One region of the Solibacillus sp. NPDC093137 genome, then DNA from elsewhere that is predicted to be linked to it. Evidence: riboswitches for the same ligand, from Rfam matches in the RefSeq annotation. Region 1 holds a riboswitch; each other region holds the start of a gene.
The links. Region 1 has a riboswitch for cobalamin ahead of cobJ (precorrin-3B C(17)-methyltransferase). Riboswitches for the same ligand answer to the same signal wherever they lie in the genome.

Region 1 (7,852 bases):
AGCTAACTTGCGATAGTCGTCCATTGATAACTTTTGGAGCGCCTTGATTAATTCTTTTTCGGACATCCCATCTTTTTGGATAGATTCAGGAATGAGGAGCGCACTGCCAATTGGATAAATGTCTTCGTGCTGTGTTAAGCCTAACGCTGTTTTACGCTGATTTATCGCATCAATACCGAGCAGATTAATTAAATAATCTGTATTGGCATTTGAGCTATACGTAATCATTCCTTTTGCAACATCATGCAAAGTGACTTCATTATTTTGGATGCCCCGATCTTGTTTCACAGCTTCTAACCATGCTTCATGACCGCCCCCATCAGTATTTTTCCAATAAAAACGGTTCAAGTCGCCCAAAGGTATTGACTGGTCTTTTTGAATTTTATTTTCTTCGACCTGCATGGCATATTCAACTGCAATAAGGATTTTTACTGTACTTGCTAATGGCCGTATAACAGTTGACTGGTAAGTAATGACAGGTTCGCCGTTTTCAGCAAAATAAAAGGAGCTGGATTCCGGATTTCCCTTTAAATGTTGAATAACATAATTGGGATTGTCCCGAAGTAGAGCATATGCTGCAATTCCTGTAATTAAAGTAATGACCCCATAAATCGTTAACCTCTTTTTTGTATAGGTTTTACGATCAAACAAAATCATAGCCAGAACACCAAATAGGAAAGCAATGAGGAAATTTATATTGGAAACTAAAACGGCAATAATAATTCCGGATATAATTCCAATCGTTACAATGGCTTTCTGAACTTCTTCACGAGTTCTTTGCGCCTTATTTAAAAAGGGAATTAAAGTAAAGAAAATAATACCGAGCAGACCAATCCAACCATAAATATTCATATATGACCTTTCCTCCTTCTTATCCAATCCCTAAAGCAAAGTGGGTAATTCCATAAATTGTTATTACTGTTATTTACGGAGGGAAGCAGTAAAAGTTTCATTTCTTTTTGGTTTGTCTATGTATGTAATCTCCTTGAAAAGCCAAAATGAAAAGAAAACGCTACAAATTTGTAGCGCTTCCTTCTCTTTAATTATTGTTGGTTGTTTGAATTGCCGCGTAATTGCTGCTCTGCCATTTGAACTAGGCGTTTCGTAATTTCGCCACCTACAGAGCCGTTAGCACGAGCTGAAGCGTCTGGTCCTAATTGAACACCAAACTCTTGTGCAATTTCGTACTTCATTTGGTCAACTGCTTGTTGTGCACCAGGTACACGTAATTTGTTTGAGCTATTGTTGTTTGCCATTGTTATCGCCTCCTTATGACATTAGAATGCACAGGGAAGAAAGTTTCATACCATATCAGAATTAGGTAATTTACAGTTCAATTGGTAACGTTTTTATAATATGGTGTTTTTATAATAACCAATTATCATCGATAAACACTAAATCACACAGGATAGCTCGCACCGCAACTAAAACAAATTAGAAAAATTGTCGGATTGTAACATATGGAATAAAGTGGTTTAATTGGGACATGCAGTAAAGATCCGTCATCGTTACAGAAAGGAATGACTTTTTTGAATACAATTATCGAAAACAATAAAAAAAGCTGGGATATTGTAGCAAAGCATTTTGCTGGAGGAGATGCGTTGCCAAGCTACGGACCATTAGCACAAACCGAAGAGGAACTGAATTTAATCGGAAGTGTTGCCGGCAAAACAGTGCTGGAAGTTGGATTTGGGAGCGGTCATTCTCTTTTATATATGAATAACAATGGTGCAAAGGAGCTTTGGGGGGTTGATTTTTCGAGTGCCCAAATGGACCTGGCACAGAAAACGTTATACGGCATTGAGGCAAGCTTATTTACGGCTCCAATGGAAGAAGAAATCGGTCTGCCGAAAAATTATTTTGATTTAGTATATTCCATTTATGCGATTGGCTGGTCAAGTGATCTTCCAGCAACGTTTAAGTTAATTTACAGCTACTTAAAAGAAGGAGGCGAATTTATTTTCAGCTGGGAACACCCTTTCTATAATCAAATCAAATGCCGAGATCATCAGTTTAGTTTAACGGATTCCTACCAGCGTGAAGGATATATCGAAACAACGACATTTAAAGGGGAAGATGCGCCAATGCAAATACCGAAATATAAAATGGCGACATTTATAAATGCACTTTTAAAAGTAGGCTTTGAACTTGTAGAAATTATTGAAAGTGATATTCCGGTACATGCAAAAGGTGAAGAAATTCCGTATTCCGAAAAATATTATTCTCTACATAAAGCAAGCCACTTTCCAACAACCTTTATCGTAAAAGCTCGTAAACGAACTATATAGGAGGCAACTATAATGATTCGAAAGTTAACAAACGAAGACCTTGAAACTACATTGGCACTTGTACATAAAAAGCCGGCGGAAAATTTATTTATCATCGGTGATATTGAAGCGTATGGGATGGAATCGGATATCCAGGATTTATGGGGGCAATTTGAAGGTGATCAGCTAAAAGCGATTTTACTGCGTTATGATCAAAACTATATCCCGTATAGTGAAGGAAATTATGATACCGAGGGATTTGCCAAAATCATTAGCGAAAATCGAGGTCAGATAGAACTATCAGGGCTTCAGCATTTAGTCGCTCCATTAAAGAAATGGATTGACCGCGGTATTCGTCGGGACAGCGAAACGTATTATGCAAAATGTACAGAATTGACCGTTCCCACATCTGATTTGGATTTTTCAAATGTGACGTATTTACAGCCAAGTGAATACGAAGAAAATATTGACATGCTCAGATCGATTCCGGAATTTTCAACAGGGACATTTAGTGTAGAAGGAAGAGAGCGCGCAGAAAAATTTAAAACGGGGCGTACTTATATTATTCGTGACGAACAGGGTGTGATGGTCTCTTCAGCATCAACAACAGCGGAAAATTCTCAGTCCGCGATGATTGTAGGCGTCGGAACGAGACCGGGATACGGGAAAAAAGGATATGCGACACATTGTATGTTGAAACTTTGCCGAGACCTGCTCGCTGAAAGAAAATCAATTTGTCTGTTTTATGATAATCCGGCTGCTGGACGCATTTATAAGCGGATTGGGTTTGAAGATATCGGTTATTGGACTATGGTTCGTTATGAAGAGGGGAAATAAGGGGGAGACAAATTGTGAGAACATTATTAGCAGAACAACCGATTCAAATAAACGCCTATGATATCGATGCAATGGGCATTGTTAGTAATATTGTGTATGTAAGGTGGTTTGAGGATTTACGTATGGCTTTTTTAAATGAGCATTACTCATTGGCGGAAATGATGGCAGTGCAAATCTCCCCGATCTTGATGAAAACAGAGATTGAATACAAAGCCCCTTTAACAATTTTCGATAAACCGGTCGGACGTTGCTGGATGGTGAAAATCGGGCAATCTAGTTGGGAAATGGAACTGGAAATTACAACGGAAAAGCATATCCATTGCATCGGAAAACAATCAGGATGCTTTTTCAATTTAGAAAAGAAAAGAGTTGCGAAAATTCCTGAGCCATTAAAAAAACTTTTTGAAATAGCGCAATAAAAAAGGAGCAATTTAATTGGTGATGAAAGAACATTTAGAAGGAATAGTAAATAAATCGATTAATCTGGATTTAATTGATTTTAATGAATTAATCGAATTTATGCTGAAAAATATAGGAAATACGGATGGCTATTTACGTGACAACTTAATTTATCGGGGATTTTGCGAATTAATTCTGAATGAGCAATTTACTGAAGAACAATTAGTTTTAATATTAAAAATATGTTCGGATGATGAGCACCTTTATTTAAATATTACACAGAGCAATCCTTCTGATGATGTATTTACAAGATCGTTTTCGGCACTCGTTATCACCCTCATTTTAGGGATAGATCGTGAAAAAAGAAGTTTGCCTGAAGAACTTGTTGTTGAGGCTATTCACCGAAGTATTCATTATTTATTTCTTGAGAAGGATTTCCGGGGATTCGACACTACAAAGGGCTGGGCACATGCGGTTGCACATGGAAGTGACTTATTAACAGAAGCAATTAGACATCCGTTGATGAAGGAATCTCAATTATTATGTAATGCATTACAAAGTTTAAAAAGCTGTCTTCATACTGAATATGCTTTAATTGATGAGGAAGAAGAGCGTATGTTACCGGTCATTGATGCGTTACTGGATAAGGGACTGACGGATGAGCGATTGGTAACGTGGCTAAAAGGATTGCATTACATAGAAGTAGAGGATTGGCATAAGAAATACCGGTATGAATGGAACGTAAAGAAATTTGAGGCAACATTATTAAAACATTTATTAAAATCGACCAAATGTACAAAAACAGCCGATTGGATTATTTTTGGAAATTCAACTTTTGTTTAGTAAGGAGTTGAAAAATTGAGACGTATTTTTTTAATGATACTGCCATTCATTTTATACATAACAGGCCTACTCGCATATTATTTTGATAAGATTAACGGTTATCAATTTATTATTTTTATTATAGTGGGCCTGGGTATTTCAATTTTCGGATTCTTTGTTTACCGGAACCAGAAGAAGTTGAAAGCAGCTTTTTTAGGGATTTTTTATATACTAGCCCTATTAGCTGTCTTTGAAAGCCGACTGATTGATTATGAAAAATATACTTATTTTCTTATGTCATATAACGAGCCTTTTGAAATAGTGAAAGACTCAGGAATCAATGTATTGGCAGTCGAAGTGATTGAGATCCCATATATAACGGACTTGAACTACTTAATTCATACTATGGAATTTTCAACTAATAAAGAAGTTTTGGATGCGGAAGTTGTTACGAATAAAATCCGGTAACGTTCGAAAAATGAAGAATTACTTAGTTATGTACGTCCCACGGAGAAACATTTTGAGACGATGAAGGAAAATGTCATTGCTTATTTACCAGAAAACGCTTTTGCTATTAATCAATTTTTATAAAGAGAAGATATAGAAGGTGACAGTGCAGGACTTGCCACTGTATTAAGTGCTCTTATCGAAAATGGTGACGTTAACAATAATATTCCGATTGCCGTAACTGGAGCGATTGATAGCAAAGGAAATGTGAAGGAAATCGGTTCAATAAAAGCGAAAACTTTGATTGCCGAACAAAGCGGTTTTTCTCATATAATTCTACCTGTAGAAAATGAAGAAGAGGCGAAGAGAGTAAAAAAAGATGAGCAACTTAATATAGAAATTATCGCTGTGGCATCTATAGAAAATGCTGTAACTGATATAAAAAAACTAAATGAAATAGGGTCATTAAATAAATAAAATGAAAAACAGAAAATAAACAACCTTTGTTAATTAAGATAGGAAATTAATGTGCAAAGGACCGAAATAATGAAGGAACAATGCTTTATCTTCACTGAAAAAAACTGATATCATAATAATTGTTCTATCATTTTTTAATAGACTATGTTATTTTTATAATAATTTAATAATTTGCAATTTAAATAAGTGCTTACAGAATTTTGTAAGGTAAAAGGGAAATTAGTGAAAGACTAATGCAGCCCCCGCTACTGTAATAGCTGATGAAATCACAATGAATCACTGTCGTAAAGATGGGAAGATGTGAAAGTAAAAGGAAGCTTAAGCCAGGAAACCTGCTTATTTAAACGATACTTACTTTTCGGAGGGAGAAGTATAGGCGAAACAAGTAATTGTTTTTGTGTTTTTCTATACTTTTTTAGTATTAATTTCACATGCCCGTACCTCTTTCTAACGAGAGGTGCGGGCTTTTTTTATTTCTTAGTGGATAAGCAATACTAGTTTTTAATGAAATCCACATAAGAAAAATTATCATCACGTCCTATTTGGTGCGAGATGTATTTTTCTAATAGGGAGGGTGTTTACATGCAAAAAGGAAAGATCTTTGTTGTAGGGTTCGGACCTGGTGATCGGGAACATATAACAAAACGTGCAGTCGATGCACTGCAGCAAAGTGATCACATTATGGGTTACAAAACGTATGTTGAACTGATTGAGCACTTAGTGAAGGCGAAAACTATCGTCAGTACGGGAATGACAGAAGAAGTTTCACGTGCGCAAGAAGCTGTAAAACAGGCTGAAGCCGGCCATATAGTTGCTGTTATTTCAAGTGGTGATGCAGGTGTTTACGGAATGGCGGGCCTCGTATATGAAGTATTAATCGAAAAGGGATGGACTGCAAAAGAAGGAATTGAAGTAGAAGTCGTTCCGGGTATATCAGCGATTAACTCCTGTGCAAGTTTACTTGGCGCTCCTGTTATGCATGATTCGTGCACAATTAGTTTAAGTGATCATTTAACACCATGGACGGTCATCGAAAAACGGATTGAGGCAGCGGCAATGGCAGACTTTGTCGTTGCGTTTTACAATCCTAAATCCGGCAGACGGACAAGACAAATTGTGGAAGCACAACGAATATTGCTTAAGTATCGTTCACCTGATACACCTGTCGGATTAGTAAAAGCTGCCTATCGGGATACGCAGGACATTGTGTTAACAACACTAGAAGATATGCTCGAACATGATATCGGAATGCTGACAACGGTCGTCGTTGGGAATTCCTCAACATTTTACTACGATAATAAAATCATTACACCGCGTGGTTATCAGAGAAAATATACTTTAGGGCAAGAAAAACAACTATTAAAACCGCACCAACGTTTGAAAAAAGAAGCGGAACCTTGGGCGTTGGATCAGGAAACGGGTGAAGCAAAGACCGGGTATGAAAAAATTGAAGCTATAGAGAAAAAAATAGTTGAACCAGCAGCCATTAAAACAACCGCATTACAGCTTGCAAATGAAGCATTAGCGCTCGTACATAAAGAAACGTCAGCAGTAAAAGTTGAAGAAAATCCTTTTTTAGTGCAGCAAGAAGTGGAATCCATATTTGAGTTTGCTGTATCACCAGGTGTTGCCAATAAAATGATTACACCTGCACAAATGATTACATTGGCAGAGGTTGTAGGAGAACGGGGTACGATGGAGTATACGCCTGATCACCGTCTCGTGTTGAAGGTACCAACCGATTCACCTCAAAGAATCGTAGAAACGGTAGAAAAAACGGGTTTACTTGTTCAACCTGTCGGCGACGTAGTAATCGTCAAGGCGTGTGATTTCTGTTACGGCGAAAAAGCCGAATCCATTCCATATGCTGAAGAGATTATGGAAACACTTGGTGGCATTAAAATGCCGAAAGAACTACATGTCGGTTTTAACGGTTGCGGAATGGCATGTTATCGCGCGGTTTTTGATGATATCGGCATTGTTTACCGCAAGAAAAAGTTTGATTTGTTTATCGGTTCCAAACCAGTTGGACGAACAGCACATGCAGCACAACCTGTCCTTGAAGGGATCGATCCCGAAAAATTGATTCCTTTACTAACAGAAATCGTTGCGGACTATAAAGAAAATGCACATCCGAATGAACGTTTTTTCAAATATTTTAAACGTGTAAAAAAAATCCTGAATTTCAATTATATTGATATGTCATGCAAAATTAAAGTGGAAGAGGCCCCTTGTGGAGATTAGGTGAAATGATGATTTTATTTTTAGCTGGAACAAGTGATGCAAGAGAGCTGGCTGTTCAATTAATGCAAGCGGGACAAGAATTGGTGGCGACTGTCGTGACGGAATCTGCTGCAGCGAGTCTACAGGAAGCGAATGTTCCGTACCATGTCGGTCGTTTAACAGAACAGCAAATGAAGGAACTAATTGAAGAACGGCGGGTAACAATGGTTATCGATGCCAGTCATCCATATGCGGAAGAGGCTTCCAAAACAGCGATGGCCGCTGCAAATTTAACGGGTATTCCCTATATTCGATATGAACGTCCGCAGCAAAGTTATGTACATCCGCTCGTTACGGAAGTGGAAACGTATAAAGAGGCG
Region 2 (7,852 bases), 330 kb from region 1:
ATTTGAAGATGCACTGATTAAAGAAGATGGGGACGTTGCGTATTTGTCGACATTGCCGATTCGCAAAATTGTCAACCGCTTAAATTCTGCAGGTTATCCGACAGCCATATCGAATTCAGCCGGAACATATTTATGCAATAATATTATGTATGAAGGCTTGTACTATGCTGCTAAGAATGAAGCGATACGAGCAACAGGATTTATCCACATCCCTGCATCGTTTGAGCTGGCGATTGAGCATGGCCGAATTCCAGGCTGGTCAATGCGTGATTTGACGGCTGCCATTGAACTGGCACTCGAAGTATGTGTTGAAAACGTGGAGCTGGCAGATAAAGTGCTTTAGTTAAATTCATTATCAAATAGTAAGAAAAGCAACAGTACAACTGTTGCTTTTCTTTTTCATATTACGTAAATTTTTACAATCCGACTAGCTTCATCAATTTTTTATAGCGTTTATCCCCAAGCAGCTTATGAATTTTTTGTAAAACCTCTTTTGGAACGCCGGTAAGAGCCCAGCTTATATTGGCATGCTTCAAAATTTTTTGCAGCTTCTGAACTTCTTCAATGCTCAATTCAAGCCCCTGTTGTTTTGCAAAATCCTGCAGCTGGCTGTCATTCATTCCTTTTAAGTTATCAAACCATTGTAGCATTTGAATTGTCTTCATCCTTTCAAGTTTATTCCCTTTACATGAACAAAAATCTGCATTATACTAACATGATGTAAATCGTAATGATTTTGAATTAGAAAGAAGCGAACGAAATGAAAAAACCATTGATTGAATTGAAGGATGTTTCCTTTCAATATGAATACACACAAGCATTGAAAAATATTTCGCTACGTGTCAATGAAGGCGACTTTTTGGCGTTAATCGGTCAAAACGGTTCCGGAAAATCGACACTTTTGAAATTAATTTTAGGACTGTTAAAGCCCATGTCAGGGGAAATTAAATTATTTGGCGAACAAGCAAACCATTTTAAACACCGCGAATGGATTGGCTATGTTTCGCAGAAATCCAATGCCTTTAACTCGGGGTTCCCTGCAACGGTCGAAGAAGTCGTGAAAAGCGGTTTATCGCAAAAGGTCGGGCTCTTTAAACGCTATCCAAAAGATGCGGACTTTCTAGTGAAAGGTGCTCTAAAAGATGTCGGCATGGAGAAATTTCTAAAACGGAATATTGGTCAGCTTTCCGGAGGGCAGCAGCAGCGTGTTTTCATCGCACGTGCATTAGTGTCCGATCCGAAGCTCCTTATTTTGGATGAACCGACAGTCGGAATTGACCGCGAAAATGTGCAGGCATTCTATGATATGCTCGCACATTTAAATAAGCATCACAATATGACAATGATTTTAGTTACACACGATGTGGACACGGTTTCGGATCGTGTCAGTCATGTCGCATGCTTAAATCAGTCGATCCATTTTCACGGATACAAAAATGATTTTGATACGATTTCGGAAGAACAGATTGCTAGCTGGAACGGCCACTCTGTTCGAAAGATTCATTAAGAGGAGCAGGCCGTTATGATTGAAGCTATATTAAACTATGAATTTTTACAAAACGCCTTTTTCTCAGGGCTTGTTATTGGAGTAATCGCACCACTATTAGGTGTATTTATCGTAGTAAGACGTTTATCTCTTATTGCAGATGCACTGTCGCATGTCACTTTGGCGGGGATTGCAGGGAGCCTGTATTTGAGCCAATCGTTTGCAGCACTGGCATTGCTGAACCCGATTTATCTAGGGATTGTCGCATCTGTAAGTGGTTCGATTTTAATTGAACGATTACGTAGACTATATAAACATTATGAAGAACTTGCGATTCCGATTATTATGTCGGGTGGAATCGGTGTGAGTGCCATTTTTATTTCACTTGCAAGCGGATTTAATGCAGATTTAATGAGTTATTTATTCGGCTCTGTATCTGCTGTATCACGCCAGGATTTATATGTTGTACTGGCAATTGCAGTCATAGTTGTATTATTTTTAATACTATTTTTTAAAGAACTTTTCGTATTGTCGTTCGATGAAGAATATGCGAAAGCGAGCGGTTTACCCGCGAAATGGATTCATCTAATCTTTATGGTTGTTGTCGCACTCGTAATCGCAGCAAGTATGCGTATTGTCGGAATTTTGCTTGTTTCAAGCTTAATGACATTACCGGTAGCAGCAGCGATGCGATTAGCTCGCGGCTTTAAAGAAGCAATCATTTTAGCGATTGTATTTGGAGAGCTGGCCGTAGTGATTGGACTCGTTTCTGCCTTTTACTTAAACTTGGCACCAGGTGGAACAATTGTTGTCACATCCATTTTAATCTTGCTGTCAGTAATTTTAATTAAGAAGATTGTGTTGAAATTAACTATTAAATCGGAAGGGGAAAAAGTACTGTGAATGCAGCGCGCGCGTGGGAAATATTAAAGGAAAATGGCTATAAAAAGACGGATAAACGAGAGTTGATTTTGGGTATGTTTGCAGCTACAGAAAAATATTTGACTGCCCGTGATTTGTTATCGGTATTGAAAAAAGATTTCCCTGGAATGAGTTTCGATACAATTTACCGTAACTTGGCTACTTTTGTGGAGCTTGATATTTTAGAAGAAACAGAATTAAACGGTGAGCGTAATTTCCGTATGCATTGTGAGTCGGATCACCATCACCACCATTTTATTTGCCGTGATTGCGGGAAAGTAAAAGAACTGTCTGTTTGCCCGATGGAAATGCTTGGTGAAAAACTGCCGGGTTATGCTGTGGAGGCCCATAAATTTGAGATTTACGGGAAATGTCCGGAATGTTTGTAGGTAGCTGTAGTAAATATTTATTTGCATAATTTTTTTTATATGCTAAAGTGATTAAGACAAATTGAATAAATTTGCAGGAAAAAGATGCATTATGCATAAATGGGAATTCGGTGCAAATCCGAAGCTATATCCGTAACTGTAAGCGTTGATGAAAATAAGTGTGAGACCACTGCTAATATAGCGGGAAGGTACTTATGAGTAAAGTGAAACGCAGAGCCAGGAGACCAATCTTTTTCTTATCGTAACATCCCTCTTCGGAATTAAAGAGAATGTACGGCAGTCACTGATTGAATAAGCAACATTTTGCATTCTTGTTTGATTTTTGAAGCCATCCATTTTCTCATGGGTGGCTTTTTTTTCGTACACTCAATATTTTCGGTGAGGCATTACATGAAGTGAGGAGAATTTTTATGAAAAAGGATATCCGTTTTTCCTGCTATCCGTTTATGCGGGAAAAGCAAAGCTGTGTCGATTATGAAATCCGCACTGATTCTTTAACAACACGAATCGGTACCGTTTTTCCGACATTAGTCGATGATGCATCCGGTCAAGTCGTCTTGGAGGATTTGAGGAGGATTCAACCATTAGCCTATCATGCAAATGGTTCGGTCCGCGGCAAATTGGCCATTACATCTGAGGATTTGCAATGGCTAAGCGACCGCTACGATTTTTATGTAGGTGAAGTTGGAGAAGCGATTCAGCAGTTTGTACTGCCACAAGGAATCGAAAGTGCAGCGAGACTGCACATTTGCCGCAGCGAGGCGAAAAAGTCTTACAGGGCATTACATAAAGTGAGCGAAGAAAGAGAAGTGGATGAAATTCTGTTTGATTTTCTAGGGCTGCTTGCCAATGTATTTTTTGTCATGGCGGTCTATATGAATCAGCAACATCAACAAGAGGAAATTCCATTTATCTCAAAATCCTATCCATCGAAAAAGAAAAAAGGAGTTACAACAAATGAAATTTAATAACAAATGGGTCGTTGCTTTAGCAGCAACATTATTACTGGCAGCATGTGGATCAGATGAGGAAAAAACAGGTGGCAAAGCAGAAAAAGAAGAGCAGGCTGAATCGAAAAATAATGGTGTACCCTACACGGTTATAGATGACCGTGGTGTTGAAGTGACATTCGATGAAGTACCGGAAACAATTATTTCTCTGCAACCAAGCAATACAGAGATTTTGTTTGAGCTGGGTGTCGGAGAACAAATTATCGGCGCAACAGAATATGATACATATCCGGAAGCAGCACAAAAAATTGAACGAGTGTCGACTTCTACAGTTATCAATGCAGAGCGAATTCTGGAATTAGATCCGGATGTAGTTGTAGCGTATACAATCGGGGAGGAAGCACAAATTACCCAATTGGAGGATGCAGGTCTTAAAGTGTTTGTAATTGCTTCTGCGGAGACATTTGATGATGTGTATTCGGATATTATCCAGCTGTCGGAAGTAATGGGTGTCGAACATAAAGGGGAAGAAGTTGTAGCCGACATTAGGGAACAAATTGATACAGTACAGGAAAAAACAGCGACACTTGATACGAAGAAAAAAGCATATTATGAAGTGTCACCAGCTCCGGCTCTTTGGACTACCGGCAGCAGCACGTTCCAGCAGGAAATAATGAACTATGCGAATGTTGAAAATATTTTTGCTGATCAGTCGAGTTGGATTAGTGTAACGGAAGAAGATGTCATCACTCGTAATCCAGAAATTATTATTACGCCAGCAACATATATGGAAAATGCAATTGATGAGATTCTAGGACGGACAGGCTGGGATAAAATACAGGCAGTCACAGAACAGGCAGTTTATTTAGTCGATGGAGATATTATGTCCCGTCCTGGACCGCGTATTGGTGAAGCAGTTGAAATTATGGCACAATCAGTATATCCGGAACTGTTTAAATAAGTATAGAATAGAAGGGCATGCCTTAGTTTAGGCATGTTCTTTTTACAATGTTTAAGGAGGGATACCATTGATTTTTATAACCGGTGGTGTACGCAGCGGTAAAAGTGCTTTTGCAGAGAAATACGCAAGGCAATTAGGTGAGAAAAAGACGCTCTACTATGTCGCGACAGGCGTATCCTTTGATGATGAAATGAAAAAACGGATAATCCGCCATCAGCAGGACCGTGAAACTCAGAACATCAACTGGAACACAGTGGAAATGCAAGTCAAAGTTCCGTTAGCGATTGGGCAGCTTTCCAACGAGGCAGTTGTGCTTTTTGAATGTGTGACAACATGGCTTTCGAATGTAATGTATACATATGAACAAAAAAATGAAAATAGCGAATATATCGATAATTGTATCGAATCGCTGCAAAAGCAATTGCTAACTTGGCGGAAGCAAGGTGCTACAATAATAGTTGTATCAAATGAAGTGCTGGATGAATTGCCTTCACAATATGATGAGGTAAATTTATATCGTAAATTGTTGGGTGAGCTACATCAATGGATTGTCCAAAATAGTGATGAAGCATATGAAGTACAATTTCAGCTTGTACAGCGTTGGAAGTAAGGAGGAAACAAGTTGAAAAATAGTTGGAGCGGTTTTTTATTAGCGTGGCAGTTTTTTTCGGCAGTGCCGATTAAGAAACAGCTGGATATGAATTCGAAATCTGTTACATGGATGTATGGATTTTTGCCGATTGTCGGATTGCTGATTGGAGCCATAATTAGTAGTGGTGTATTGATACTATCTCGCTATAGTGAAATTTCGGAGCTGCTGTTGGCGATTTTGATTGTTATCGGGTTGATCGTCCTGACCGGGGGGCTGCATTTAGACGGGTGGATTGATATGAGCGATGCGTTCTTTTCCTACGGAGAAAAAGAGAAACGGCTGGAAATATTAGATGATCCACGTACAGGCGCTTTTGGGGTTATTAGTGTTTTTTGCTTACTCGTATTAAAAATCGGCGTTATTTACGAAATGCTGTTGCATGGTCAATTGGCGATTGTGCCGTTTTTAATCTTCATTCCCTTTATAGCAAGAATGGGGATGCTGCTATATTTTGTAACGATGCAGCCGGCAAAGGAAAAGGGACTCGCTGCTTATTTTAAAGGAATCGTCATTCAAAATAAGCTTGCTGTTTTAATCGGCGTTCAAAGTATCCTGGCATTTGTGTGCTGGTTATACATTGGAGTTTTCAGCTTGTTTATTTTAGTGGTCGTGATGCTGTTCGCCGTATTTATTTACCGGATTTGGTCAAAGAAACATTTTGGCGGTGTAACAGGTGATTTACTCGGTGCACTCGGTGAAGGGTTGGAGGTTATACTATGGCTAACAATATTACTGTGCATTTAATCAGGCACGAAAAAACGAAAGCAAATACAGAACGGAAATATATTGGCTGGACAGATGAACCGATACTGAAAAAAGTGGAAGCCGAGATCGATCTACAGCCTGGTATTGTTTATGGGAGCGATTTACGGAGATGCCGTGAAACTTCACAATGTTATTTTCCGAATGCTGAATTTATCGCATCTAGATATTTGCGTGAGCTGCATTTTGGGGACTTTGAAATGTGTACATATGAACTATTACAGCATAATGAAACATACCGGGCTTGGATTGATGATCCGCTTGAAAACCCGATACCGAACGGAGAAACATTTTTCCAATTCAAGCAGCGAGTATTGGATGGCTTTCATAAGATTGTAAATGAAAAGAAGGAATATACGTTCATCGTACACGGAGGAGTAATTCGATTATTACTTGCCATATACGGAATGAAGGAACAAACTTTTCAGCAAACAGTGGCCAATCATCGTACGATTTATACACTTGGCTGGGATTCGGTAGATGAACTCATAGGAGGTGCGAGATGTACGTTATACTCGGAGGCGCACATAACGGTAAACGAAAATATGCAGAAAAATTGATTGAACAGTTACCTGCAAAAGAACTGATTGTTTGTGAAGGCCACTTGGCAAAACTTGAAAATATAAATGAAAACGAGCGCTACATAATAAGTAATTTTGAACAAATGATTTTACCACTTCTTCATGAACCGGAAGAAAAGGCTGCCCAGCAAATTTTCGAACAGATTATACAAATTGCAGAGCGGGCAGAACTGTTTTGTATTTGTACAGATACGAGCCGCGGCGTTGTACCGCTTGAAAAAGACACACGGCAATTAAGAGATACATGCGGCCGGCTTTATCAGAAGCTTTGTAATGAAGCACATACAGTTGTTCGTGTATGGTACGGCATACCACAAATTTTAAAAGGAGATTCTCATGGACAAAACTAAATTACGTTTAATTATTTTAACAGCATTGATTGCGGCAATTTGTGTGATTGGGAGTTTTATTAAAGTGCCGGTAGGGATAGTCGGAACAGCTGCACTCGATTCTGCCCCGGCTCTTATAAGCGCAATCTTTCTACCGCCAGTTTTTGCCGGCGCGGCAGGAGCACTCGGACATATCGCGACAGGTCTCACATCCGGCTTTCCGCTAGGCGTTTTACACCTTTTAATTGCAGCGGAAATGTTTATTATCGTTGCGATTTTTGCGATTATGCATCAAAAAGGCCAACGTATTTTAAAATGGATCTTTGTAATAATCGCAAATGGGGTCATTGCACCAATTCCGTTTTATTTTATTATTTCTCCGGCATTTTACATCGGCTCGATTGCCTCATTAACAATTGCTACAGCTGTGAACTGTCTTATCGCGATACTTGTCATGCCTGTATTGAAAACGGTGGTGCAGCGGGTAGGGGTTAATGTATGAGAAATGCGATTGAAGTTAACGGGTTAGTCGTATCGATTGATAATTCGGGTTGTATCGGCACAAAAGAGCACGATATTGTACATGTCCCAAATGAAATTACCGCTTATTTTACCGCTCGTACGGCTATTTTAGAGCAACTTTGCGCGGGTGCAATACCGGTACAGTTATTAATGGCCAATTTTTCAGGCGATGATGTCTGGACAGAATATGAGCAAGGTTTTAAAAAGGCATTTTCCGAAATGGGGCTGGAGATGCCTTCTTTAATGGGCTCGAGTGAAACGAATTTTCAGTCGCTTCAGTCAGCTGTCTCACTCACGAT
Region 3 (7,852 bases), 960 kb from region 1:
CACCACACCGTATCGCAAACTATATTCAAGACTTGGCTGCTGCATTCCATAGCTTCTACAATGCAGAAAAAGTATTGAACCAAGATAATAAAGAGCTGACAGAAGCTCGTTTAGCATTGATCACAGCAGTAAAAACTACATTAGCGAATGCACTGAAACTAATCGGCGTAAGCGCACCGGAAAAAATGTAATTTAACTTTTTAAAGCACTCTATTTCTATTTAAGGGAATAGAGTGCTTTTTATTTGAAATTGCCGTTGTTCTATTTGAAAAGCGATTCGTTCTACTTTAGATGCAACAGTTCGCCTTTCGCGTCGTAACTTTTCACATTATGGCGAATAGGTTCTCCTTTTTTCCGCAAACGTTCCACTTTCACCGGCAAAACTTTCAATTGTCGTGAAAATAGACCGCATGGAATCCCTATAAGGGGACTGGGGATATCTATTGACTTGTAATTTCCCGAAACGTACTATTAAATTTGACTTCTATATACAGGACAATAAATATGAGGTGGTGCTTTTCATGAGCAAGGAATTATTTATTCAAACAGACGAGCAGCAACAATGGCTGAAAAAGCTCGAAACAATAGCAGAGAGCGTGAAAGAACATGCTCAGCAAACAGATGAACAAGCGACATTTCCATTTGAAAATTTCCGGAAGCTGAGAGAAATCGGCTATACAAAAATAACATTGCCAAAGGAATATGGCGGAGATGGCTTTACAGTATATGATGCGCTACTACTGCAGGAAACTTTGGCGAGCTATTGCGGAAGCACGGGGCTGGCTGTATCGTGGACAATTCAAAATGTAGGCGAAATATTTGAAAATCGCTACTGGGATGAACAAAAGCTCGACTGGTTTGGCAAAGAGATCGCAAATGGCGCGACAGTCAATCGCGCGGTAAGTGAGTTTGCGATGGGAAGCCCGGTTCGTGGGGGTCGTCCGGGGACTTCAGCAAAACGTGATGGTGATTATTATGTAATTAATGGACGTAAAAACTATACGAGCGGTGCACCGGACCTCGATTATTTTTTAGTGTCTGCATGGATTGAAGATGAGGGTCATTTAGGATTTTTCCTCGTTCCGAAATCGGCCGAAGGGGTATCGGTCGAAAATACGTGGGACGTTGCGTCAATGCGCGGTACGGGAAGCGATGATTTAGTACTTGATAATGTACGTGTTGATCAAACAAACTTAGTGGAAATCCCGAACTATTCAACCGGATTTAAGCTGAACGGCTGGCTGCTCCTCATCCCGGCAACTTATTTAGGGATTGCCCAGGCTGCCCGCGATTACGCGGTCGACTTTGCGAATAGTCATTCCCCGAACAGTATTCAAGGAACAATTGCCCAGTTGCCAAACGTCCAAACGCTGATCGGAGAAATGGATTTGGCGTTGACGAAAGCACGCTTTACAATTTACGGTGTTGCGGGGCTTTATAATGATCCGATTAAAAAGTCGACATTAGTTAATGAAATCAATATTGCGAAACATGTCGTGACAAATACAGCAATCGAAGTTGTAGATAAAGCGATGCGTCTAGTTGGGGCAAAAAGCCTGCAAAGATCAAATCCGCTTCAACGCTATTACCGTGATGTCCGTGCAGGTCTGCACAATCCGCCAATGGATGACATTACGATTAAACGTTTAGCTGAAACGGCAATTGAAAAAGCTTAAAAGCAAAGGGGTGAGCAGTTCTTTTATTCATAATTTCAGCGGAATAAGAAGAATTATCTGAAACTTTGGCGATTGAGCACACATTTTTCTGAATATCAGCTATAATAGAGCTATTAATTTTATATGGACGATAAAGGTTCTTGCTCACTGATAGAGTAAGGAGTAAAAGGGAAATCGGTGCAATTCCGATGCGGTCCCGCCACTGTAAATGCTAGTTGAGAGCAGCATGCCACTGAAAAACTTTCGGGAAGGCGCTTATCAACGTTATGCATAAGCCAGGAGACCTGCCTTTATAATGCCCTAAAATAAACCTACGAGGATAGGATGTGGCGGATAAATTCTTTTTCCATTGAATTTTATTTGCATACGTAAAGCTTCCTTCATTTTTAGTAGGAAGCTTTTTATTTTTGTAGAAAATTATACAACGAAATTTTTGGAGGTTATTATTTTGAAAAAATGGCAACTGTTATCTTCCGCAGCATTACTTACATTAACATTGGCGGCATGCAACTCGGAAAAAGCAACAGATGAACAATCAGCAAAAGGCAATACAGAAGTAACTGAAGCAGCACAATTCCCGGTAACTATAAAAGATGCCTTGGACAAAGAAATCACGCTTGAAAAAGCACCAGAGCGCATTATTACATTGGCTCCATCCAATACGGAAATTTTATTCGGACTAGGGTTAAACGATGAAATTATCGCTGTGAACGACAATGATACATATCCTGAAGAAGCATTATCTAAAGAATCAGTTGGCGGCATGGAGTTCAATTTAGAACAAATAATCGGTCTGCAACCCGATTTAGTCTTAGCACATGAATCCGGAATGTACAGCTTCAATGAACAGGCAATTGCGCAGCTTGAATCAGTAGGAATTCCAGTATTCGTTGTAAAAGATGCGAAAACATTTGAAGAAACGTACGAAACGATTGAACAAATCGGGCAGCTGACAAATAAAGAACAAGCAGCCAAAAAAATGATTGCATCAATCAAAGAAGGCATCGAAGAAATTGAAGTGAAAGTAGCCGACCTGGAAGAAAAGTCCGTGTTCATCGTTGTTGGTACAGATCCGGACCTTTATGCAGCAGGCGAAGAGACATTCATCAGTGAAATGCTGGACGTGTTAAATGCAGAAAATGCTGTTCCTGAACTAGGGTGGCCGATGTACAGCTCAGAGCAATTCGTAAACAGCAATCCGGACGTTATTTTAGTAACGTATGAAAGCGACATGGCGGCAATCGAGAAAAACGATGCATATGCCGAAATGGATGCAGTAAAAAAAGGCAATGTGAAATTAGTTGATGGCGATACGACAAGTCGACAAGGTCCGCGTATTGTGGAAGGTATTGAATCAATTGGTGCGGCGATTTATCCAGAGGTATTTAATGAATAAAAAATATTCAATCGCCTATGCACTATCGATTGGATTACTTTTAAGCAGTATTTGGATCGGCATTTCATTCGGGTCTGTTAATATTCCGTTCTCAACTTTATGGGATAAAACGACAGATCCGGTTGCATACAGTATTTTATGGAAAATCCGAATGCCCCGCGTCATTTTAGCCGCATTAATCGGGGCATCATTAGCGATAGCTGGAGCAGCATTTCAAGGGTTACTTAAAAACCCTTTGGCAGATCCGTATACATTAGGAATTTCATCAGGAGCCTCTGTAGGTGCAGTCATGACAATCTTTTTAGGGATTTCAATACCAGTGCTCGGTGTCTTCACATTGCCTGTATTCAGTATGGCCGGGGCCGCATGTACGATGATCATCGTCCTGACATTTGCCCGACTAGTGGACCGTTCGATGAAAATGGAAACACTGATTTTGACGGGGATTATTTTCAGTTCGTTTTTGGGGTCCTGCATTTCCTTAATGGTTGCACTTACAGGTGAACAGCTAAGAGAAATTATCGGATGGCTTCTTGGAAGTGTGTCGATGCGAGGGTGGCCATATGTCCAGATGGTCCTGCCATTTATGGTGATCGGTACGGTGATTATTTGGCTAACTCGACGTGAACTGAATGCGATGATTTATGGAGAAGAGCGTGCCCAGTATTTAGGGGTAAATGTTAAGCGCAGCAAGTATATGATTTTGGCGGGCGGTTCCATTTTAACAGGAGCGGCTGTTGCTGCATCCGGGACAATTGGATTTGTAGGGTTAGTAGTACCTCATATGATACGCCTGCTGATCGGAGCAGACCATCGACATTTATTGACATTGTCGTTTTTGAACGGTGCAAGCCTGCTCGTCATTTGTGACTTAGTATCGCGTACAATTATAGCCCCTATCGAACTGCCGATTGGTGTTATTACTTCCTTTATCGGCGCGCCTGTCTTTGCCTATATTTTCTTCAAGCAACGTAGAAAGGTTGTTGCATAATGTTAAAAGTAAATAACTTATCAGGTGGTTACGGCGGGAAAACGATTATAAAAAATATGACGTTTCACGTGGAAAAAGGAAGAATTCTCGGGATTCTTGGTCCGAACGGCAGCGGGAAATCGACATTACTGAAAATGATCAGTGGTGTGCTGAAGCCTGAAACAGGGGAAATTTTTATCGAAGAGAAACCGCTTAAAAGCTATGATAACAAGCAATTGGCGAAAAAGATGGCAGTTCTTCCTCAATTAAATGCAAGTGCATTTACAAACAGTGTATATGATGCGGTTTCGTTAGGACGTTACCCCCATCAAAGCGGCTTCTTTTCTTCCTGGACCGAAGAAGATGAAAAGACAGTTCAGCGGGCGATGGAAAGCACAGGTGTGTCGCAATATAATAATCAGTACTTGGAGTTTTTATCGGGAGGCGAGCAGCAACGGGTATTTATTGCCCAGGCACTTGCACAAAATTCGGAACTGCTTCTATTGGATGAACCGACTAATCATTTGGATATCGCTCATCAAAAGCAGATTCTGGATATGATTCGGATGCAAGTTGAATTGCAAGGGCTGACAGTTGTCTCGATTTTTCATGATATTAACTTGGCATCGCTTTATTGTGATGAACTCCTTCTGTTGGAAAATGGTGAAGTACGTGCGTTTGGCGAGCCGCACGAAGTCGTGTTGCAAGAACAGATTGCCGATGTATATCAGGCTAGAATTGCGACATATCCTCACCCGGAGCTGCCAAAGCCGCAAATTACGATGTTGCCAAAGAATGAAATGGGACGAAAAGCTACGACAATCCAAATGGACCAGTTTCAAATAACGGAAGACTATATCGAATATCAGGCCCAGGCACCACTGAAAATAATTTCTTCTGCTGTGCATAATGCCGGCATAGGCTGGTATGACACATTACTCAACCGTTCCATTGCTCCAGAATACGATATTTATAATGTGAAGGAGGAAACGGAGCAATTTTTAATAGAGCGTAAATTTTCTCCAACAAATACAGTCGTGATGCTTACAGCAGTGGAAACAAGCTGCGCAGTAATTCGACATTTCTCGAAAAATAATGTAGAAATCCTTGTCATGGTAACAGCAGGTGTAGGAAATAGTGTCGATGTTACGAAAACATATTTGCGGGAAGATGAGCCACATGTCGGTACGATTAATACATGGGTTATCGTTAATGGTAAGCTGACAGATGAAGCATTTATTCAGGCGATGATTACAGCAACAGAAGCAAAAACGAAAGCATTGGCAGATCAGCAAATAAAAGATTCAGTGACAAATACAATTGCAACTAGTACCGCTACCGACAGTCTATTGATTGCGGCTACCCAACAAGGGGATGAAATGCCGTATGCCGGACCTATTACGGAAATCGGCAAACTAATCGGACGGGCTGTTTTCGAAGTTACAATAGAAGCAATTAAAAAATATAAACAGCATTATAATAAGTAAAGTGGCTGGAAAAACGTCAGCTAAAAAAAGAGTGTCATTATACTAAAAGGGAATTTTTAAAAAACCTAGAAATACTATTAAATCGAAAGGGTGATTATTGATGAAATTATATACAAAGTCAGGCGATACAGGGAAAACGAGCATTATTGGAGGACGTGTCGATAAAGACCATCTGCGCGTTGAAGCATACGGCACAATTGATGAGCTGAATTCATTTATCGGTAAAGCTGTCAGTGAATTGGATCAGGAAAAGTTCAAGGATTTGATTGAAGATTTAACTGCCATTCAACACGAATTGTTTGATGGAGGCGGGGACTTGGCGAATGTGATGAAAGAACGTCATTATAAACTTACGGAAGAACCGATCACTGTTTTGGAAAACCGAATCGATGCACTTTCTGAAGAAGCACCACCATTAAAACGTTTTATCTTACCGGGTGGGGCGCCTGCAGCTGCTACACTGCATATCGCCCGCACTGTTGCCCGCCGCGCGGAACGGGAAACTGTATCTTTAATGAAAGAAATTGAAAATGTTTCTCCAGTTGTACAGAAATATTTAAACCGATTATCGGATTATTTATTTGCTGCAGCACGTGTCGTAAACTACCGATTATCAATCCAGGATGTCGAATATATCCGTAGTGGTGACGTATTTAAATAAACGAAAAATGCTAGTTAAGACGATATATTTGTCTAACTAGCATTTTTTATATTTTGATTTAATTTTCAGAATTAATGACGAAATCTGTTGACTGAATGCTCATTCATAACTACAATGGGTTTATAGATTCATATAGTTTATCGGGGTGAATTGGATAAACAAAGGGGTAAAAACTTCGTATTCCAGGGGGGAAAACAATGAATACATTTTTAATTATTAACTGGATTGCATTCATCGCCGTGTTACTTTATGCGCTAGGGTTATTCGCATATTTATTAAAAACACGTTATGACTATATTCAACTTGGTCGTAAAGAAGAGTTCAATCATAAATTTTCTGAACGCATAGAAGATATCGTTGAGAAAGTATTTGGTCAATCAAAACTATTAAAAGATAAGAAGATGGGACTTGTACACGTTCTGTTTTTCTACGGATTTTTAATGGTTCAATTTGGGGCTATCGATTTAATCTGGAAAGGGCTCGCACCGGGATCACACCTTCCGCTAGGTGGTCTGTACCCAGTATTTACATTTACACAGGAACTTGTTGTATTAACGATCTTAATCGCGGTAGCGGTTGCATTTTACCGTCGTTATATGGAGAAACTTGCACGTTTAAAGCAAGGTTTTAAAAATGGTTTAGTTTATATGTTTTTAGCTATTTTAATGTTTGCTACATTATTTGGCAATGGATTTTACTTAATTTGGCATGATCATGGTTTAACAGGATCAGAACCAGTAGCTTCTGCAGTTGCCTGGGTATTCCAATGGATGGATCCGACGATTGCTGCTGTTATGTTCTTCGTTATGTGGTGGGCACACTTGTTGGCATTATTAGCATTCCTTGTTTATATCCCGCAAGGCAAGCACTTCCACTTAATTACATCGATTTTCAACGTTTATTACAACCGTCAAGACCGTATTGGCACATTACGTCCAATCGATTTTGCTGCATTGGAAGAAGCGGAAGATGAGGAAAGTATGCCGCCGCTTGGAGTCGGAAAAATTCACGATTTCACGCAAAAGCAAATGCTTGATCTGTATGCATGTGTGGAATGTGGACGTTGTACGAATATGTGTCCGGCAACAGGAACAGGAAAAATGCTGTCACCGATGGACCTGATTGTAAAATTACGTGATCATTTAACATTTACTGGTGCAGTTGAGCTAAAGAAAAAGCCATGGGTGCCATTCTCATTCTTCAATAATACACAAGGTAACCAATTGGCAATGGCTGCTGGTGCTGAAGGTGCAGTAATTGAAGACATTTACAGCCCGTCATTAATCGGCGACGTTATTACAGAAGAAGAAATCTGGGCTTGTACAACATGCCGTAACTGTGAAGATCAATGTCCGGTAATGAATGAACATGTTGACAAAATTATCGATTTACGTCGTTATTTAACGATGACAGAAGGTAAAGTGAATCCGGATGCTCAACGCGCAATGACGAACATTGAGCGACAAGGGAATCCATGGGGATTAAACCGTAAAGAAAAAGAAAACTGGAGAGAGCTTGACGAAACAGTTCACGTCCCAACAGTTAAAGAATTGAAAAAATCGGGCGAAGAAATGGAATATTTATTCTGGGTCGGTTCTATGGGTTCATTTGATAACCGCTCACAAAAAATTGCATTGGCATTCGCTAAACTAATGAACAAAG

Region 2: it holds a riboswitch for cobalamin, as region 1 does, so the genes downstream of both, ACQKN3_RS08400 (hypothetical protein) here and cobJ (precorrin-3B C(17)-methyltransferase) in region 1, are expected to answer to the same signal.
Region 3: it holds a riboswitch for cobalamin, as region 1 does, so the genes downstream of both, ACQKN3_RS11270 (ABC transporter substrate-binding protein) here and cobJ (precorrin-3B C(17)-methyltransferase) in region 1, are expected to answer to the same signal.

The regions. Positions count from the first base shown of each region.
Region 1 covers NZ_JBNNVH010000001.1:1,292,448-1,300,299, reverse strand. Annotated here, with positions in the region: gene ACQKN3_RS06720 (serine hydrolase) at 1-852, opposite strand, end outside; gene ACQKN3_RS06715 (alpha/beta-type small acid-soluble spore protein) at 1,044-1,256, opposite strand; gene ACQKN3_RS06710 (class I SAM-dependent methyltransferase) at 1,521-2,288, shown strand; gene ACQKN3_RS06705 (GNAT family N-acetyltransferase) at 2,301-3,104, shown strand; gene ACQKN3_RS06700 (acyl-CoA thioesterase) at 3,119-3,523, shown strand; gene ACQKN3_RS06695 (DUF2785 domain-containing protein) at 3,546-4,346, shown strand; gene ACQKN3_RS06690 (hypothetical protein) at 4,362-4,793, shown strand; gene ACQKN3_RS06685 (S16 family serine protease) at 4,926-5,249, shown strand; cobalamin riboswitch at 5,417-5,603, shown strand; gene cobJ (precorrin-3B C(17)-methyltransferase) at 5,832-7,493, shown strand; gene cobK (precorrin-6A reductase) at 7,502-7,852, shown strand, end outside.
Region 2 covers NZ_JBNNVH010000001.1:1,624,832-1,632,683, reverse strand. Annotated here, with positions in the region: gene ACQKN3_RS08425 (pyroglutamyl-peptidase I) at 1-343, shown strand, start outside; gene ACQKN3_RS08420 (isopropylmalate synthase) at 417-650, opposite strand; gene ACQKN3_RS08415 (metal ABC transporter ATP-binding protein) at 761-1,507, shown strand; gene ACQKN3_RS08410 (metal ABC transporter permease) at 1,523-2,389, shown strand; gene ACQKN3_RS08405 (Fur family transcriptional regulator) at 2,386-2,796, shown strand; cobalamin riboswitch at 2,862-3,043, shown strand; gene ACQKN3_RS08400 (hypothetical protein) at 3,207-3,764, shown strand; gene ACQKN3_RS08395 (ABC transporter substrate-binding protein) at 3,754-4,707, shown strand; gene ACQKN3_RS08390 (bifunctional adenosylcobinamide kinase/adenosylcobinamide-phosphate guanylyltransferase) at 4,775-5,317, shown strand; gene cobS (adenosylcobinamide-GDP ribazoletransferase) at 5,330-6,103, shown strand; gene ACQKN3_RS08380 (histidine phosphatase family protein) at 6,076-6,681, shown strand; gene ACQKN3_RS08375 (bifunctional adenosylcobinamide kinase/adenosylcobinamide-phosphate guanylyltransferase) at 6,624-7,052, shown strand; gene ACQKN3_RS08370 (ECF transporter S component) at 7,039-7,533, shown strand; gene ACQKN3_RS08365 (hypothetical protein) at 7,530-7,852, shown strand, end outside.
Region 3 covers NZ_JBNNVH010000001.1:2,250,782-2,258,633, reverse strand. Annotated here, with positions in the region: gene argS (arginine--tRNA ligase) at 1-191, shown strand, start outside; gene ACQKN3_RS11275 (acyl-CoA dehydrogenase family protein) at 522-1,676, shown strand; cobalamin riboswitch at 1,794-1,982, shown strand; gene ACQKN3_RS11270 (ABC transporter substrate-binding protein) at 2,125-3,072, shown strand; gene ACQKN3_RS11265 (FecCD family ABC transporter permease) at 3,065-4,063, shown strand; gene ACQKN3_RS11260 (adenosylcobinamide amidohydrolase) at 4,063-5,529, shown strand; gene ACQKN3_RS11255 (cob(I)yrinic acid a,c-diamide adenosyltransferase) at 5,630-6,190, shown strand; gene ACQKN3_RS11250 (heterodisulfide reductase-related iron-sulfur binding cluster) at 6,388-7,852, shown strand, end outside.